3 regions of the Kribbella sp. NBC_01505 genome follow, and region 1 is predicted to be linked to each of the others. Evidence: riboswitches for the same ligand, from Rfam matches in the RefSeq annotation. Region 1 holds a riboswitch; each other region holds the start of a gene.
What was found. Region 1 has a riboswitch for cobalamin ahead of metE (5-methyltetrahydropteroyltriglutamate--homocysteine S-methyltransferase). Riboswitches for the same ligand answer to the same signal wherever they lie in the genome.
Positions count from the first base shown of each region.

Region 2: linked by a shared signal. The riboswitch ahead of OG474_RS19600 (ABC transporter substrate-binding protein) and the one ahead of metE (5-methyltetrahydropteroyltriglutamate--homocysteine S-methyltransferase) in region 1 are both predicted to bind cobalamin.
Region 3: linked by a shared signal. The riboswitch ahead of OG474_RS15270 (CbtB domain-containing protein) and the one ahead of metE (5-methyltetrahydropteroyltriglutamate--homocysteine S-methyltransferase) in region 1 are both predicted to bind cobalamin.

Region 1 is NZ_CP109425.1:9,259,937-9,266,187, reverse strand. It holds gene OG474_RS43160 (alpha/beta fold hydrolase) at 1-81, opposite strand, end outside; gene OG474_RS43155 (fatty acid desaturase family protein) at 94-1,161, opposite strand; gene metE (5-methyltetrahydropteroyltriglutamate--homocysteine S-methyltransferase) at 1,377-3,653, opposite strand; cobalamin riboswitch at 3,776-3,989, opposite strand; gene OG474_RS43145 (CoA-acylating methylmalonate-semialdehyde dehydrogenase) at 4,159-5,658, shown strand; gene OG474_RS43140 (acyl-CoA dehydrogenase family protein) at 5,662-6,251, shown strand, end outside.
Region 2 is NZ_CP109425.1:4,138,920-4,145,170, reverse strand. It holds gene OG474_RS19610 (FecCD family ABC transporter permease) at 1-692, opposite strand, end outside; gene OG474_RS19605 (FecCD family ABC transporter permease) at 717-1,709, opposite strand; gene OG474_RS19600 (ABC transporter substrate-binding protein) at 1,723-2,745, opposite strand; cobalamin riboswitch at 2,770-2,963, opposite strand; gene OG474_RS19595 (hypothetical protein) at 2,954-3,925, opposite strand; gene OG474_RS19590 (MFS transporter) at 3,939-5,240, opposite strand; gene OG474_RS19585 (hypothetical protein) at 5,377-6,168, shown strand.
Region 3 is NZ_CP109425.1:3,251,967-3,258,217, reverse strand. It holds gene OG474_RS15280 (MFS transporter) at 1-1,358, shown strand, start outside; gene OG474_RS15275 (LysE family translocator) at 1,339-1,980, opposite strand; cobalamin riboswitch at 2,058-2,184, shown strand; gene OG474_RS15270 (CbtB domain-containing protein) at 2,218-2,415, shown strand; gene OG474_RS15265 (CbtA family protein) at 2,419-3,174, shown strand; gene OG474_RS15260 (histidine phosphatase family protein) at 3,171-3,716, shown strand; gene OG474_RS15255 (hypothetical protein) at 4,092-4,685, opposite strand; gene OG474_RS15250 (VOC family protein) at 4,735-5,112, opposite strand; gene OG474_RS15245 (class I SAM-dependent methyltransferase) at 5,109-5,702, opposite strand; gene OG474_RS15240 (fumarylacetoacetate hydrolase family protein) at 5,739-6,251, opposite strand, start outside.

The DNA of each region.
Region 1 (6,251 bases):
GTGGGCCAGGACGACCGTCCGGCCGTCCGGATTGCCCGTGACGACCACGTTGTTTCGCTGCAGGATGTCCACGGGGGACATCTTGACAGGAACCTACGACGTAGCGGGGGATCGCAGCTGCCGGCCGACCTCGTGCATGTGGCGCAGCCCCTGGGCGTAGGACTCGATGATGTTGGTCGACAGGTAGGGGACGCCGACGCGCTCGCAGTAGGCGCGGACCGCACCCTGGGCGCGGCGCAGGTTGGCGCGCGGCATGTTCGGGAAGAGGTGGTGCTCGATCTGGTAGTTCAGACCGCCCATGAGCCAGTCGGTGACCAGGTTGCCGTGGACGTTGCGCGACGTCCGGACCTGCTTCTCGAGGTGACCCCACTTGGACGCGGCGTCGCAGTCGGGCATCTCCATGCCCTTGTGGTTCGGCGCGAAGACGCTGCCGAGGTGCAGGCCGAACAGCACGTGGTGCAGGACGGCGAAGACGAGCGCCTTCTGCGGCGACATGATCAGCAGCAGACCACCGAAGTACACGGTCAGGTGCGCGACGATCAGGCCGAGCTCCAGGACGGACTCGCGGCGCGGCCGGTGCGTGAGCAGGTACGTGATCCCGGAGACCTTCAGGCTGAAGCCTTCGAGGCTGAGCAACGGGAAGAAGATGCGCGCCTGGTTGCGGCTCAGCCAGCCGTACAGGCCCTGGCGGCCCTCGGCCTGGGCGAGCGTCCAGACCAGGACACCCGCGGCGACGTCCGGGTCCTTGTCGGTGTGGTTCGGGTTCGCGTGGTGTTTGTTGTGCTTGTCGTTCCACCAGCCGTAGCTCATGCCGAGCAGGAAGTTGGCGTGCAGCTGACCGATCGCGTCGTGCAGCCGGCGCGAGCTGCCGATCTGCTGGTGCCCCGCGTCGTGGCCGAAGAACGCCGCCCGCGTGCTGAAGATGCCGGCCGGGATCGTCAGCAGCAGCACGAGCCACGAGTTGCCGAGCAGGATGAGCCCGGCGACCACCGCGCCCAGGCAGAGCAGGTTGATCACGATCGCCAGCACATACTCACCGGTACGGCGTTCGAGCAGCCCGGCGGCCTTGATCTCCCGGAGCAACGGCGCGAAGTCGCTGCCCTTCGGCGTGGTGGTCGGCTGTTTTTGGGTAGCGGTCAGCATCGTGCCGGCGGATGGCATGAGGTCCTCACATCGTGATGGCTGCGGAGCCAATTGGGCAGGAAATCTGCTCAGTCCGCGTAGACACATCCGCCGCGATCTTCAGCTGCGGCCGGTCACGACAACGAGAACCTTGAAGAGGTTGTTCTGGTGCCCACCCTACGGCACCTGCGAAACCGCCACGCCGTTCGAAAGGACGAGGTGGCCGGAGCCGATCAGGCTCCGGCCGTTACTCGTCAGTCGCCGTGGGCCGCCCGGATCTCGCGGGCTGCGCCGACCAGGTTCTGCAGCGAGTCGCGGACCTCGGGCCAGCCGCGAGTCTTCAGGCCGCAGTCCGGGTTGACCCAGAGGCGTGCGGCCGGGATCGCGTCCAGCCCCTTGTGCAGCAAAGACACCACTTCCGGCGTACTGGGGACCCGGGGTGAGTGGATATCGTAGACGCCCGGACCGACGCCGCGCGGGTAGCCGGCCGCGCCGAGTTCGTGCGCGACCTGCATGTGCGAGCGGGCCGCCTCCAGGCTGGCGACATCGGCATCCATCTCGTCGAGTGCGTTGAGGATGTCGCCGAACTCGACGTAACACATATGCGTATGGATCTGCGTATCCGCACGTACCCCGCTGGTTGTCAGCCGGAAGACTTCCGTGCCCCAGTTCAGGTAGGCGGCGCGATCCGCCTGCCGCAACGGCAACGTCTCGCGGAGGGCGGGTTCGTCCACCTGAATGACTGCGGCGCCTGCGGTCTCCAGGTCGACGACCTCGTCGCGGAGGGCGAGCGCGACCTGCCGAGCAGTTTCACTGCGCGGTTGATCGTCGCGGACGAACGACCAGGCCAGCATCGTGACCGGTCCCGTGAGCATGCCTTTCACCGGCCGGTCAGTCTGCGACTGGGCGTACTTCCACCAGCGGACCGTCATCGGTTCCGGACGGGAAATGTCTCCGACGAGGACAGGCGGCCGCACATACCGGGTGCCGTACGACTGGACCCAGCCGTGCTGCGTGGCGACGTACCCGTCGAGCTGCTCGGCGAAGTACTGCACCATGTCGTTGCGCTCAGGCTCACCGTGCACCAGGACGTCGAGCCCGGCCTTCTCCTGGAAGGTCAGCACCTCCCGGATCTCGGCCGCGATGCGCTCGTCGTACTGCGCCTCGTCGATCCGGCCCGCACGCAGATCCGCCCGCGCAGTCCGCAGCTCGGTGGTCTGCGGGAACGAGCCGACCGTGGTCGTCGGCAGCAACGGCAGCTCGAGCCGCTTCTGCTGCGCCGCGCTTCGCTCCCCGTACGACGCCACCCGGCGGCTGTCATCGGCGGTGACTGCTGCAACTCGCGCCCGCACGACCGGGTTGTTGGTCAACGCCGAACCGGCCCGTGACCCCAGCGCCGCGCGGTTGGCCTCCAGCTCGGCCTCGATCGCCTCAGTGCCTTCGGTGATCCCGCGGGCCAGCGTCACGATCTCAGCCGTCTTCTGCCGGGCGAACGCGAGCCAGCCGGCGACCTCCGGATCAAGGTCGGTGTCAGCCGCCACGTCGAGCGGCACATGCAGAAGTGAACACGACGAGCTGACGTCGACCTGGTCGGCCAAGCCGAGCAGAACGGCCAGCGTGGACAGCGACTTGGGCAGATCGTTCAGCCAGATGTTCCGGCCGTTGACGACGCCCGCGACGAGTCGCTTCTGGCGAATCTCCGGTACGGCGGCCAGGTCGTCGAGGTTTGCCGCGGCCGGACCGGTGAAGTCGATGGCCAGTCCCTCGATCGGCGACTTGGCCAGCACCGGCAGCGCCTCGCCGAGCCGGTCGAAGTACGACGCGACCAGGAGCTTCGGGCGATCGAGCAGACCACCGAGTTCGGCGTACGCGCGAGTGGTCGCGGCCAACTCGTCCGCGGTCCGGTCCTGGACCAGAGCCGGCTCATCCAGCTGCACCCACTCGGCACCGGCCGCGCGCAGGTCGCCGAGGATCTCGGCGTACACGGGAAGGATTTGGGGCAGCAGCGACAGCGGTTCGAAGTCCTCGGCCACGCCGGGCGCCGGCTTGGCGAGCAGGAGGTAGGTGATCGGTCCGACCAGGACCGGGCGGGCCTTGAGGCCGAGCGCGAGAGCCTCGCGCAGTTCGGCGACCTGCTTGGTGGAGTCGGCGGCGAACGTGGTGTCCGGGCCGAGCTCGGGGACCAGGTAGTGGTAGTTCGTGTCGAACCACTTGGTCATCTCCAGCGGAGCGACCTCCTGGGTACCGCGTGCCATGGCGAAGTAGCCGTCCAGCGCGTCCGCCGCGACCGCGGTGCGGTGGCGCTCCGGGATCGCGCCGAGCAGGACGGAGGTGTCCAGCACATGGTCGTAGTACGAGAAGTCACCGGTCGGGACCTCGTCGATCCCGGCGTCGGCGAGCTGCTGCCAGTTGGACCGGCGGAGCTCGGCGGCGGTCTGCCGGAGGGCGTCGGCGGTGACTGAACCCTTCCAGTAGCCCTCGATCGCCTTCTTCAGCTCCCGGTTCGGGCCTTGCCTGGGGTAGCCGTGCACGGTGGTCAAGCGTCTCTCCTTAGCGAGCCAGTCTTGAAGGACCAGAGGCACGCAGGGAGGCAGGCAGACGCAATGGCACGCCCGGCCCTCCCACGAGGCCTCGTGATCACCGCGGTACGTCGGGCGCACCGCGGGTGGCTGGCAGGTCTTCGGACTCGTGGGCACGTCCGGCGGGCCGGACACCTACTGACCGTCGCTTCCCAGACCTCTCGGTCCAGTGCGTATGACGGTGGTCGTTCCCACTTACCGCTGCGGGGCAGTCCCGGATTCACACCGGGTTCCCTCTTGCGACGTCCTGACCGGCTGCCAGGACGAACCAGCTACCCGATCAGCCTACGCAATCGGGCCGGGTTCCGCGGTTGTGATCCACGCCCTAGGAAAGTACTAGGACGTCCAGCTAATTTGTCGCACGTCCTAGTAATTAGGGCGTGTCTCTTAACTCCCCGCCTACGGCGCGGACTTAAGAGACACGCCCTGGTCAGGTTGCCCTCAAGGGAGCGAGACGTTGGTCAACGAGCTGAGTCACTTCGTCGCAGGTCGGCACATCGAGGGGACGTCCGGCCGCTTCGCGGACGTGTTCGACCCCAACCAGGGCACCGTGCAGTCGCGGGTCCCGTTGGCGAGCAAGGCCGAGGTGGTCGCGGCGATCGACAACGCCGAGCAGGCCCAGCGCGAGTGGGCCGCCTGGAACCCGCAGCGCCGCGCGCGCGTGCTGCTGCGCTTCCTCGACCTGGTCAACAAGGACATGGAGTCGCTGGCGCGGCTGCTGTCGAGCGAACACGGCAAGACGGTCGCGGACGCCAAGGGCGACATCCAGCGCGGTCTCGAGGTGATCGAGTTCGCCGCGGGTGGTCCGCACCTGCTCAAGGGCGAGTTCAGCGCCGGTGCCGGGACCGGCATCGACGTCTACTCGCTGCGTCAGCCGCTCGGCGTCGTCGCGGGCATCACGCCGTTCAACTTCCCGGCGATGATCCCGCTCTGGAAGGCCGGCCCCGCGCTGTCCGCCGGCAACTCGTTCATCCTGAAGCCGTCCGAGCGTGACCCCTCGGTGCCGCTGCGGATCGCCGAACTGTTCCTCGAGGCCGGGCTGCCGGCCGGTGTGTTCAACGTGGTGAACGGCGACAAGGAGGCGGTCGACACGCTCCTGGAGGACCCGCGGGTCCGGGCCGTCGGCTTCGTCGGTTCCACGCCGATCGCGCAGTACATCTATGAGAGCGCGGCCGCCAACGGCAAGCGCGCACAGTGTTTCGGTGGCGCCAAGAACCACATGATCATCATGCCGGACGCGGACCTGGACGACGCCGCCGATGCGCTCGTCGGCGCCGGGTACGGTTCCGCGGGTGAACGGTGCATGGCGATCTCGGTCGCCGTACCGGTCGGGCAGGAGACCGCGGATGCGCTGGTCGCCAAGCTGCGGGAACGCATCGCCAATCTGAATGTCGGCCACAGCCTGGACGAGAAGTCGGACTACGGACCGCTCGTCACGGCCGAGGCGCGGCAGCGGGTGCTCGACTACATCGCGATCGGCATCGAGGAAGGCGCCGAGCTGCTGGTCGACGGCCGCGACTTCAGCCTCGCCGGTCACGAGTCCGGCTTCTTCCTGGGCCCGACGCTGTTCGACCGGGTCACCCCGGGCATGCGGATCTACGACGAGGAGATCTTCGGGCCGGTGCTGGTGATCGCCCGCGCCGAGAACTACGAGGACGCGCTGCGGCTGCCGACAGAGCATGCCTACGGCAACGGTGTCTCGATCTACACCCGCGACGGCGACACCGCGCGCGACTTCACGTCCCGCGTCGATGTCGGCATGGTCGGAGTGAACGTGCCGATCCCGGTGCCGATCGCCTACCACACCTTCGGTGGCTGGAAGCGGTCCGGATTCGGCGACCTGAACCAGCACGGTCCCGACTCGTTCCGCTTCTACACCAAGACCAAGACCGTCACCCAGCGCTGGCCCTCAGGTGCCAAAGAGGGCGCCAGCTTCGTCATCCCGACGATGAGCTGATCGATGACTGAGGAACTGCAAGCCATTGCGGCGTCGGTGCGGAAGTTCGCCGAGAGCGAGCTCGCGCCGTACGCCGTCCAGTGGGATCAGGACAAGCACTTCCCGGTCGACGTGCTGCGCCGGGCCGGTGACCTCGGCCTCGGTGGTATCTGCGTCGCCGAGGACGTCGGCGGGTCCGGTCTCGGCCGGCGCGAGGCGGTGACCATCTTCGAGGAGCTGTCCCGCGGCGACACCTCGATCGCTGCCTACGTGTCGATCCACAACATGGTCACCTCGATGATCGACAAGGCCGGCACGGCCGGGCAGCGCGAGCGCTGGGTCCCGGGCATGACCGCGATGGAGGACCTCGGCAGCTACTGCCTGACCGAGCCCGAGGCCGGTTCGGACGCCGGTGCGCTACGCACCACCGCGCGCCGCGACGGCGATGCCTACGTGCTCGACGGGGTCAAGCAGTTCATCTCCGGCGCCGGATCCTCCAGCGTCTACGTCGTGATGGCGCGAACCGGCGTACCGGGCCCGCGCGGGATCACGGCCTTCATCGTTCCGGGGGATGCGCCGGGCCTGTCGTTCGGTGCGAACGAACGCAAGATGGG
Region 2 (6,251 bases), 4.8 Mb from region 1:
GCCAGATCATCACCGAGCTCCAGCAACCGCAGCTGCCGCGACCCAGCGAGCGCGGCCGGCAGCAAGATCACCAACGCGGCCCCGATCAGTACGACGTGCGTCCAGGTCCGACCGGCCAGGCTCCCGGCCAGCCACTGCACCGCGCTCTTCGCGGTGTAGATATCGGCGAGCGTCAGCAGGTACGCCGTGATCGAGCCGATGATCGCGGTCACCCCGATCCCGACCAGCACCAGCCGGTACCCCGAGATGCCATCCCGATAGGCCAGCAGGTACACGACAATTGCCGACAGCAACGACCCGAGCAACGCCCCCGCCGGAATCCATCCGGACCCGAGCACAGTGATCATCAGTACGGCGGCCAGCGCGGCCCCTGCATTGACCCCGATCAGATCCGGACTCACCAGCGGATTGCGCGCCAGCCGCTGGAAGATCGCTCCCGACACAGCGAACGCCGTACCGACTCCCATCCCCACGAGCACCCGGGGCAGTCGTCCGTTCACCACAATGTCGTTGAGGATCAGCGTTCCGTGACCGCCGAGCGTATCGAGCACCACCGGCAACGGAATCCGGTAGTCGCCCAACGTCAACGACACCGCCCCAACCGCAAGCGTCAGAATCCAAGCAACAGTCGCCCAGACAACGCTCGAGCCATCGACCCGCGTCGAGACCGGCCCAACCCGGAGCGCCTTCACAATGACACCCTCACAATGACACCCTCACAATGCCGCCGTACGACGCCGTCGCACCAGCGCGATGAACAGCGGCGCACCGATCAACGCGGTAATGATTCCGACCTGCAGCTCATCCGGCCGAGCCACCAGCCGCCCAACCACATCCGCAAGCAGCAACACGGCAGGCGCCAACACCATCGACCACGGCAGGATCCACCGATAGTCCGCGCCCACCAACGTCCGTGCGACATGCGGTACGGCGAGCCCGAGGAACCCGATCGGCCCAGCGATCGCGGTCGCCGTACCAGCGAGCACGACGACCGCCAGCCCAGCCATGACCCGTACCAACGTGACCCGAGTACCGAGCGACCGCGCCAGCTCATCACCCAGCGCCAACTGATTGAGCGACCGCCCGAGCACCAAGGTCAGAACGATGCCCACGGCAATGAACGGAACCGCCTGGCCGATCACCGAACTGGTCGCCAGCGTGAGCGATCCGACCACCCAGAACCGGAACTCGTTCAGCGTTGACAGATCGAGCAGCGTGATGGCTGACGTCACTGACCCGAGCAGCGCGGAGATCGCCGCGCCGGCCAGCGCGAGCTTCACCGGCGTTGCGCCCCCTCGCCCGATCGCCCCGACCAGGTAGACGACCACAGTCGCCACCAATGCACCGCCCATCGCGAACCAGACATAGCCGGTCAGGCTGTGCACACCCAGTACGCCGATCGCCCCGACCACGGCCAGCGCCGCCCCGGCGTTCACGCCGAGAATTCCCGGGTCGGCCAACGGGTTGCGGGTCACGCCCTGCATCAACGCACCGGCCAGCCCGAGCGCCGCCCCGGCGAGCAGACCGGCAGCCGTACGAGGCAACCGCAGATACCGGATCACGCGGTCGTTGTCGCTACCGCTGAAGTCCGCCAGCGCCAGGTAGACGTCGTGTGCACCGAAGTGCTGGTTGCCGATACTCAACGACAGCAGGACGGAGACGGCGAGCACCGCGACGCACAGCAGCAGTCCGGCCGCGCGTCCCTTCACTTCAACAAGCACGTTATTTGAACAGATCGGGGTGAATCGTCTTGGCGATGTCCTCGGTCGTGTACGCACCGCGCACCCCGGCCGAGTGATTCGCGAACAGCCACGGTACGACGTGCTTGTTGCGGACGGCCTTGAGATTCTGGAACGCCGGGTTCGCGAGCAGCTTGTCCACGTCCGGCTTGGTCGCGGCCGGTGTCAGCGCCGCGTCGCAGCACCCGCTGATCAGGATGTAGTCGGGATTGCGCTTGATCAGCTCCTCGACGCCGATCTTCACGTTCCGCTTCGCGGTCAGGTCGGCGAACGCGTTCACGCCACCGGCCTGCTTGATCAGCACCGTGCCGAAGTCCGGACCACCCGAGACAGTCAGCCCGCCGCCTTCCAGCCCGGGCCGCAGGATCGCGACCGTCGGCTTCGGCGCGTTCTTCACCTTGGCCTCGACCGCGGCGATCCGCTTCTCCTGGTCCGCGATGACCTCCTCGGCCCGGTCCTCGACCCCGAACAGCTTGCCGAGGCCGCGCAGGTCGGCGTACACGTTGTCCATCGTGACGCTGGACGGATCGATCGCCTCGTCGCCCTTGCCGTCCGCGGTCGGGCAGAGCGGGCTGAAGATCCAGGTCTGGACGCCGAGCTCGGCCAGGCTCTTACGGCTGCCGAAGCTCTGGTCGCTGCCACCGCCGGCGCTGAACACGTCGTTGAACCCGGACAGCACGAAGTCCGGGTTCGCCGCGAGCAGCTCCTCCCGGCTGGGCAGGTTCTTGTAGTACTTCGCCTTGCCCTGCGCGCCGGCGTACTCCGGGAGCACCTCCGCGTCCAGGTACGCCGTACCGACCAGGCGGTCCGAGATCCCCAGCGCATGCGCCATCTCGATGGCCGGCTGGTACGCCGCGAACACCCGCTTCGGTGGACCCTGGACGGTGACGTCGATCCCGCAGTTCTTCACGGTGATCGTCGACCCCGGCGGATTCACCGCGGTGGTCGTGCCGCAACCGGTCACCAGACCGAGCATCAGGGCAAAAATGACGGACTTACGCAGCACAGGACCGCTCCTCCAGCACCTCGTGGACGGATCACATGCCGTGGCCGGTCTCCTGGCTGACGGGACTCAGTTCACCGGCCTGGTCTTCCCAGCCAACCGGCCAGTGACCTCCCTCACGAGGGACTGCCGGTGAACTCCCGATCACAGTGGCGAGGGCCGCGCCGGCATTGAACCGGCTTCCCGAGCACCACGGCGCCGCCACAGTACCTCAGCGGTACTGCGAGACCATCGCCAGCGCGAACTGCGTCATGACGTCCGGGTTGATCGCCCGGGCCGGTAGCGGCACGAAATCGATCAGCCGGTCGTCGCCGATCCGGATCGTCGTCCGCCCCGTCGCGGTGTCGACGTACCCCTCGTCACCCAGCGGGAGCGCCTGCGCGGTCGGCGTCGTCCGGATCGCGGTCATCAACGTCTTGGCCTGTGGCGTACGGCGTACTGACGTGGACAGCACGCTGTTCGCGGCGACCCAACCGCAGACCAGGTCGCCGGACTCCGTCGCACCGTCCCGACGGATGTACGCCGGCACGCCCATCACCTTGGCCGCGGCCGACGAACCACGTTCGCAGTCCGGCCGAATGATCAACGGCTGCGGCTCGGGCAGCCCGCCCACCTGCCGGTCCACCTCCTCCGCGAGCACGACGTACTTCGCGAGCGTGGCCTTCGGGCCGGCGACCTTGTAGAGCCGGCCGTCGCGGAGGAAGACCACGAAGCTGTCCGTTCCGAAGCCGGGGGCCTTGGTGCCGAAGCTGCTCGCACCGACGACCGCCGGCTTGGCGCCCTTGCTCGCCTTCTGAGCCGCGGCCAGGGTGGCCGTCGTCGCCGTTTCCACCGAGACCCCGACCCGCAGCACCGGCCCGGTCGGAGTCGCGCTCAGGCCGAGCTGGCAGATGTCATAAGTCGCCGGTACGCCGAAGTCCGCCGGAAAGTTCTGCGGCTGAATCTGCACGGCGGGAGCCGCAAGCGTGGTCTGCACCAGCTGCTGGTCCATCCGCACGCAGACCGTGTCGGCGACCTTCGAGGACGACGGGGTGCTCGACGGCGTTGCCGAGGGAGTCTCGGTAGGCGTCGTCGGAACCGAGACCAGCGGCGGCACGCTCGGAGCAGTCTCCTGCCCCGGTCCACCGCAACCGCTGAGCAGCACTGCGAGGACGGCGATCGGCACTACCGGACGGATACGCATGGTGTGCCAAAGCCTACGCTTCGTCGGCTTCGGCCTCAGCCCGCAGCTCGCGCTCCCGGACGGCGTGCTCGTCGGTGCGTGCGTCGTACCGCCAGAAGTCGCGCAGGGCGGCTCCGGTGGCCGCGACGCCGGCCACGCAGAGGATGCCGCCGCTGACGATCGACGTGCGGACACTCGTCAGGTCGGCGACCAGGCCGGACCGGGCCTGCCCACCGAGCGGGCCGAGCATGTAGGAGAGCATCTCGATCCCGGCCAGCCGGCCGCGCCTCTCGTCCGGGATCGTCTGGTTCCAGATCACCGAACGGAACATGCCGGACACCATGTCCGCGGCGCCGGCGAACGCGAGGAAGACGACCGCGAACCAGATATTCGGCGCCAGACCGGCGATTCCGATCGCGGCACCCCAGCAGGCCGCCGCCATCACGACGGCTCGGCCGTGGTGATGCACCCGGCTGGTCCAGCCGATGGTCAGCGTCGCGATCATCGCGCCGACAGCCTCGGCGCTGTAGAGGACGCCGAGCAGCTTCGGTTCCTTCAGCACCTCGGTCGCGAAGGCCGGGAACAGCACGATCGGCATCGCCATGAACATGCCGACCATGTCCACGACGTACGTGCCGAGCAGGTCCTTGCGGCGCGCGGCGTACACGATGCCTTCGCCGATGACGCGCAGGCTCGGTGGTTGCGAATGCTCGCCGACCCGGTACGGCTTCAGTCGCATGTACATCAGGGTCGCGATCGCGAGCCCGGCCAGCTCGATCCCGAAGGCCCAGCCGATTCCGGCCGTCCCGACCAGGACTCCGCCCAGCGCGGGACCGACCAGCTGACCGGTCTGCATGGTCAACGCGTTCAGTGCCACCGCGGCCGGCAGCTCCGAATGCTTCACCACCCGCGGGAACAGCGCGTCCCGGCTCGGTCGCTGCAGTGACGCGGCGATCGCGTTCAGTGCGCCACAGACGTAGATGATCCACACCTGCGGGTTGGACAGCAGCGTGTTGCTCAGCAGTACGGCGCAGACCGCGACCTGCGCGATCCCGGTGAAGATGAGCATCTTTCGCCGGTCCACGTGATCGGCCAGCGCACCGCCGTACAGGCCGAAGACGACCAGCGGGGCGATGTTGATCAGGCCCATCGCGCCGACCGCGAAGTTCGAGTGCGTCAGCGAGTACAGCTGGTACGGCAGGGCGACGTACCCGAACATGCTGCCGAGGAAGAAGATCGAGCCCGAGACCACCAGGATCCGGAAGTCTCGGGAACCACGCCACGGAGTCAGATCGACACGCAGCCGGGCGAGCCGCGCTCGGAAACTTGCTGCCACCGGCACATCCTGTCAGGACTCCGCCCAGGCGAAGAACCCTTTTCTCCCTACCGTGGAACCGATTGGTTGCCCTCGGCGTCAATCTCGGAGAACTTGAGAGACACGCCCTAACCCCAGGACAGACGGAGACAACCGGATGATCTCGACCAAGTCGGTACGCACCGAGGTGCTCGCCACCCTCGCCGCGGGGGCGATGGCCGCCACCGGCGCGCTGCTCGTGCCCGCCACCGCGCAGGCCACGACGACCGCCGCCACGAGCGCCACCAAGGTGTACGACGCACTGAAGCCCGGCCAGGTCCTGCGGGCCGGTCAGTTCATCCGCTCGACGAACGGCCAGTACACGTTCGTCATGCAGACCGACGGCAACGCGGTGCTCTACAAGGGCAAGAGTGCGCTGTGGTCGACGGCCACCAACCGCAAGGGCGCCGTCGTGGTGATGCAGAAGAACGGCAACCTCGAGGTCGTCGTCGGCCGGACCGCGATCTGGCAGAGCAACACCGGCACCAGCCCGAACGCCCGGCTCGTCGTCCAGAACGACAGCAACCTGGTGATCTACAACACCCGGAACAAGCCGAACTGGAGCCGCTACATGGTGGTCCAGGTCCTCGGCGCCGGCCGGCTCCTGCAGACTCCGCAGTACCTGACGTCGCTGAACCGCGTCTACCGCCTGCAGATGCAGACCGACGGCAACCTGGTGCTGGTGAAGAACGGCAAGACCCCGCTGTGGAGCACCAAGACGCAGAGCAAGGGCGCGTTCGCGGTCATGCAGACCGACGGCAACCTGGTCGTTTACAGCGCCGCGAAGGTGCCACTGTGGTCCAGCAAGACCACTCGCAAGGGCTCCGCCCTGGTCCTGCAGAACACCGGCGATGTCCAGATCATGGTCGGCCGCACTGTGGTCTGGCACACATCCACCGCCGGGCGCTGAGAAATTAATCGCTGATTTTCTTCAGCGAGCGAACTTTCCGGCGTCCCAACACGTCTATACCAGTAGCCGCGGCACCCGGGGCG
Region 3 (6,251 bases), 3.9 Mb from region 1:
CCGAACCGACCCGGACGACCCCAGGGGTGATGTCCCCGCAGTACCGTGCGCTGACGATCGGCATGGTCGCGCTGATCACGCTCGTCGCCTTCGAGAACCTGGCCGTGACGACCGCGATGCCAACCGTCGCCCAGGCGCTCGACGGCCTGTACCTCTACGCGCTCGCCTTCGGCGGTCCGCTGGCCTCGGGCGTGGTCGGAATGGTTGTCTCCGGCACCTGGAGTGACCTGCGCGGGCCGACCCGGCCGCTCTGGCACGGCACCGCCTGGTTCCTCGGTGGCCTGGTCATCGCCGGCTTCGCGCCGAGCATGGAGGTCCTGGTCGCCGGCCGGATCATCCAGGGCTTCGGCGCCGGCCTGCTCACGGTCGCTCTGTACGTCGTGGTCGGCCAGCTGTACCCGGCGATTCTGCGGCCGAAGATCTTCGCCGCGTTCGCGACCGGCTGGGTGGTGCCGTCGCTCGTCGGTCCGGCGATCGCGGGGCTGATCGTCGAGCACGCCAGCTGGCGGATCGTGTTCCTCGCCGTACCGGTGCTGGCGATTCCGGCGGTCTTCGTGATGCGGCCCGGATTGGCTCGGGGAGACCGGTACGACGTACGCCCGGGGCGGCTGTGGAACAAGCAGACGCTGTGGGCCGTGGCGGCCGCGATCGGCGTGGCTGCGTTGAACTACGGCGGCCAGCAACACGGCGTACTGCAGATCGCGTTGCTGGTGGTCGGCCTGGCCGCGATCGCGGTGTTCGCGCCGAAACTGCTGCCGCGGGGGACCTTCGTGCTCGGGCGGGGACTGCCGTCGGTCGTCGCCTTGCGCGGGCTGGTTGCCGCGGCCGGGTTCGGGGCGGAGGTGTTCCTGCCGCTGATGCTGACCCGGGAGCGCGGGCTGTCGCCGGCCCTCGCGGGCCTGGTGCTGACCGTGAGCGGGGTGAGCTGGACGCTCGCGTCGTGGTGGCGGGGTCGGCCGCGGCACCGGTTCGGCCCGGACGTGTTCCTGCAGGTGGGCATGCTCGCGATCGTCGCGGGGATCGCCATCGCCGTTCTGACGCTGAACCCGGCGGTGCCGGTCGTCGTCGGCATCCTCGGCTGGAGCCTGACCGGCTTCGGGATGGGAACGGTGTTCCCGACGTTGTCGGTGCTGGTCCTCGAGTACTCCGAGCGCGCCGAGCAGGGCGTGAACAGTTCGGCCGCGCAGCTCAGCGACTCGTTGTCCACGGCAACGGTCCTGGCCGTCGGCGGTTCGCTCTTCGCGGCGATCGAGCCGCACTCCCCGGTGACCGCCTACCTGGTCGCGTTCGGAGTCCCCGCCGTACTGGCGTTGCTCGGAGTGCAGGCGGCGCGGCGGACTACTCCTTCGTCCCGCTGACGGCGATCCCGGCGCCGAGGCCGATGATCATCAGCCCGCCGGTGCCTCCAACGAGCTCGAGCCGGCGCGGTGAGCGGGCGAACCACTCGCGCGCCGTACCGGCCACGACAGCCCACAGGCTGTCCGACATGAGCGCGATCGTGACGAAGATAAGGCCGAGCAGCACGATCTGTGCCCAGGCCGGGCTGCCGGCGTGCTGATCGACGAACTGCGGGAGCACGGCCGCGAAGAACACCGCGGTCTTGGCGTTGGTCACCCCGACCAGGAACCCCTGCCGGATCGTCCGGCCGCTGCTGGACGGCTTGACGCCCGAGGTCATCGCCGTCACCAGCGACTTCCGCGTGCGGAAGGCATGCACCCCGAGATAGATCAGGTACGCCGCCCCGGCCAGCTTCACCACGGTGAGCGCCACCGCGCTGGCCGCGATCAGCGTGCCGAGGCCAAGCGCGATCAGCACCAGCATCACCGAGGCGCCCAGCGTGTTCCCCAGCATCGTCAGCACCGCCTCCCGGCGACCGACCGCCAGCGCGCGACCGACGATGAACAGCACACTCGGGCCGGGAACGATGATGATCACGAGCGCGGTCACAGCGAAGGCGACCAGATGATGAGCGGAGGGCATCTGCTCACCATAGGCACGGAAGCGGCCTGGTGAGGCCATTCTCACCCCTCGGCCGTAGCTCGTTGACCCTTCAACGGAGAGCGGGCTACGGTTCGGGTGACAACTGCGATGCCACGAGGTAAGCCGGTGGAAGTCCGGCACGGCCGCGCCACTGTGAGCGAGCAGCTGCTCGCGAGTCAGGATGCTCGGGCACCAGCAGCCTTTCTAAGGGGACGCGCACTTCCCCAGGAGGTTCAGATGGCAGCTCCTGCCCAGTCGGTCGGCGTACCGGCGATCTCGTCCCGGTTGCTTCTTCTCTCCGCTCTCAGCGTCGGTCTGCTGCTCCTGCTCGCGTATCTGGTCGGCTTCGACCAGGGGGCCGTGTCGCAGTCGGGCATGTACCTGCACGAGCTGATGCACGACGGCCGTCACCTCCTCGGCGTGCCCTGCCACTGACTGATGCGCACCTTCGGATCACTCCTGGTGCGCGGTCTGATCGTCGGACTCTTCGCCGGCCTGCTGGCCGGAACCTTCGCTTATGTGATGGGCGAGCCGCGGGTTGACGCCGCGATCGCGATCGAAGAGGCCAACGCCACCGCGCACAGTCATGACCACGGCTCTGGCGACGAGCATGCGGCTGGTGAAGAAGAAGCTCCGCTGGTCAGCCGTAGCGGCCAGAAGGCGGGCTTGTTCCTGGCCACCGGCCTGTCCGGCGTCGCCCTCGGCGGCATCTTCGCGGTCGGCTTCACGCTGCTCCGGCGCCGCCTACGCACCGGCAACGACGCGTACGCCGCCCTCGGCCTGGCCGCCGCCGGTTTCATCGGCGTCGTCCTGGTCCCGTTCCTCAAGTACCCACCGAACCCACCGGCCGTCGGTGACCCCGAGACGATCACCCGCCGTACCGTCACCTATCTGCTGACGATCGTGATCGGCCTGCTCGCAGTCTGGGCCGGCGTCGCGCTCTCCCGATGGGCAGCCCGGTACGGCGACGTGGCCCGGCTGGCCGGTGGAGTCGCCGGACTCGTGGTGACCGTCGTGGCGGCATACCTGATCCTGCCGCGGATCAACGAGGTTCCGGACGCGTTCCCCGCTACGCTGCTCTGGCAGTTCCGGTTCGCCTCGCTAGGTACGCAGGCGACGCTGTGGCTCCTGCTCGGTTTCGGGTACGCCGCCACGGTGGCCCGCCGGCCATCCGAACAGAAGGTGTCTGTTTGAGCTCGTTGACGCTGGTCGCCCACGCACTGACCCCCGCGCTGCGCGGCCTCGTCCTAGGTGGTGCACCCGACCCGGACCCGGCAAGCGTCGAGTCGGCCCGCGAGCTAAAACTCCAGGCCGACACCACCTACACCGGCCCCGAACCCGCCGCCCTCCGCACCGCCGAAGCCCTAGGCCTAACCCCGGTCGTCGAGCCAGCCCTCCGCGACCGAGACTATGGCGACTGGTCCGGCCACGGCCTGGAGGAGTTGCTAACGGCCGACCCGACCCGGGTCGCTGCCTGGCTGGAGCGCCCCCACACGGCGACTCCAGGCGGTGAGACGGAGAACGACGTGATCACCCGCGTAGCCGACTGGCTGGGCGATCTCGTGGCCGGGGAGGGCAACAAGTTCGTCGCAGTCGTTCACCCGGCTGTCGTGCGCGCCGTGGTCCTCTATGTGCTCGACGCTCCGGCGGAGTCGCTGCGGCACGTCGACGTCCGCCCCTTGGCAACGGTCAACCTGTCCCACCACGCCGGCAGCTGGTCCCTCGCCTTCGGCTGACAACTGTCGGCGCAGCGCTCAGCTGCCTGCGAGCTCACGACGGATCCCGCGGATCAGATCCACCGCTCGGTCACCAGTCAGGGCGACAGCCGACAGCTCTTGTGCCGGCAAACGTGTCTGGTTCGGGGAGGCTAGTGAACCGGAATCGGTTGGTTGTGCTCCCCAAAGCGGTTTAGGGAGTGTCCGGGTCGGACCCGATCGCTGTCCCTAAACCGGTTCGGGGAGTGCTCCCCCCTGAATCGGGCGGTTTTGCTCCCCAGCACCCGCGACCGTGCCCAGCGGAGACCCGTACCCGTGCGCCTGGCCCGGCCTGGGACGGGAGTGCACACTTCTCACACTCGCCGAGCGGACGGACGGTGGCGCGGGCTGCGGCGTTCACTGTTCGGCTCCGGTGTTGTCAATGACTGTCAGATACGGCTTGTTCTGGACGGTTTGGATGAAGCGGGTTGTTCGTCCGACCCAGTCCTGCGAGGTAACCACCGTGAGCTGGACGGGGACGCCGAGTTGCTCCTCGAGTTGCGCGTTGGCTCGGCGCAACGCGCGCGGCTGAGGCTCGCCGACCACGATCACGTCGACGTCGTTCGGGGGCGGTCCGGGCTCGCCGAGATAGCGCCGAGCCCAAGAGCCGATGATGACTGCGAGCTTGATCCCGGGGACCTCCGACAACGTCTGCGGTACGACGACGGCGGGGCCGTAGGCCCGGCCGAGGATCTGCACCAACGGCTCGAAGTACGGGCTGGCCGTGTTGGCTGAGACCAAGCGGGCGTTGCCGGCGCGTCGTTCGCGAAGTAGCCCGCCCTCGACCAGGCGGTTGACCTCGCGGAGGGTATTGGGCTGTGCGACTCCGGCGACCTGCTCAAGCGTCGCGATGGGCTGCTCACGGTCGGGCACCAGGAGTAGCCAGGCGAGAATCCTGGCCTGCGCCTCAGAGCGAAAGATCGGCATCAGCGCCGACGGAGAAGTAACCACATTCCGTATAGTACTATACGGAAACCGTATAGTCCGATGACCTCGGTGGTCAGCTGGTGGCGGCGCGCTCGCCGGCGCTGCGGAGGACGCAGAATTCGTTGCCTTCGGGGTCGTGCATGACGACCCAGCCGGTGCCGTCGGGGTTGCGGAGGTCGTTGGCGATGGTGGCGCCGAGGGTTTGGAGCCACTCGACCTCGGCGTCGCGGGTGGTGTCTGGTTCCAGGCAGAGGTGGACGCGGTTCTTGACGACCTTGTCGTCGTCGTTGCGCTCGAACAGCAGAGTCATGCCGTCGGTGATGACCTCGGCTCCGGGGTCGTCGGGATGGTCGTCGGGGTTGCGCGAGGCGCGGAGGACCTGCACCCAGAAGCCGGCCAGTTCGTAGGGGTCGTGGGTATCGAACGTCACCGTTCGGACGCGTGAAGTCATTTCAGGAACACCAATCGATCTTCGGGATTCTCAGCCTCTTGGTACGGCGTGAATCCTGCCGCAACCGCCAGCTCTGTCAACTGCTCCGGTAGCCACCGGTGCACCCACACGTCCATCGGGAGATCGCCGTACCCGAAGGTCTTGTGGGTGGACTCCTCGCCGACGTGGAAGCCCATCAGCAGCACCCCGCCCGGCGCGAGCACGCGGTGGAACTCGGCGAAGGCTTCCGGTACGACGTGGCGCGGCAGATGGATGATCGACCACCAGGTGACCACCCCACCGAAGGACTCGTCGGGGAAGTCGAGTGCCGTCATCGAGCCGACGCGGAATTCCAGGTCGGGGTGATCCCGCCGGGCGACCTCGATCATGCCGGGGGAGAGGTCGAGCCCGATCGCGGATCCACGCTCAGCCAGCAATCCCGTCGTACGGCCGGGGCCGCAGCCGGCGTCGAGGATCGGGCGACCGTCAGCGAGTTTGGTGACCAGGTCGAATCCCTCGATCTCCCACTCGGGCCCGTCCACCACGCGCTCGGCGTACGAGAAGGCGACCGTGTCGTACGACGTGCTGATCTTCGCGAGTGCGTCTGTCATGGCGCGACCCTAGAAGGCCGCGCCGACAGAAAATGATTACGCCTTGCCGAGGGTCTGCTTCTGCTTGCCGAGACCCGCGATCTCCAGCTCCATCACGTCACCTGGCGACAGGTACGGGAAGCGGCCGGACAGCGCCACGCCTTCCGGCGTCCCGGTGTTCACGATGTCGCCGGGGCTGAGGACCATGTACTGCGAGAGGTCGCGGATCAGCGTGGCGACCGAGAAGATCAGGTCCCGGGTGTTGGAGTCCTGGCGGGGCTCGCCGTTCACGAAGGACTTGAGGTCGAGGTTGGTGGAGTCGACCTCGTCGGCCGGGACCAGCGCCGGGCCGAGCGGGTTGAAGGTCTCACAGCACTTGCCCTTGGACCACTGGCCGCCCGACTCCTCGAGCTGGAAGGCACGCTCGGAGACGTCGTTGGAGACGGCGTAGCCGGCGACACAGGCGAGGGCCTCCTCGTCGGTCTCGACGTACCGGGCTTCCTTGCCGATGACGACGGCCAGCTCGACCTCCCAGTCGGTCTTGGCCGAACCGCGGGGGACCAGGACGTC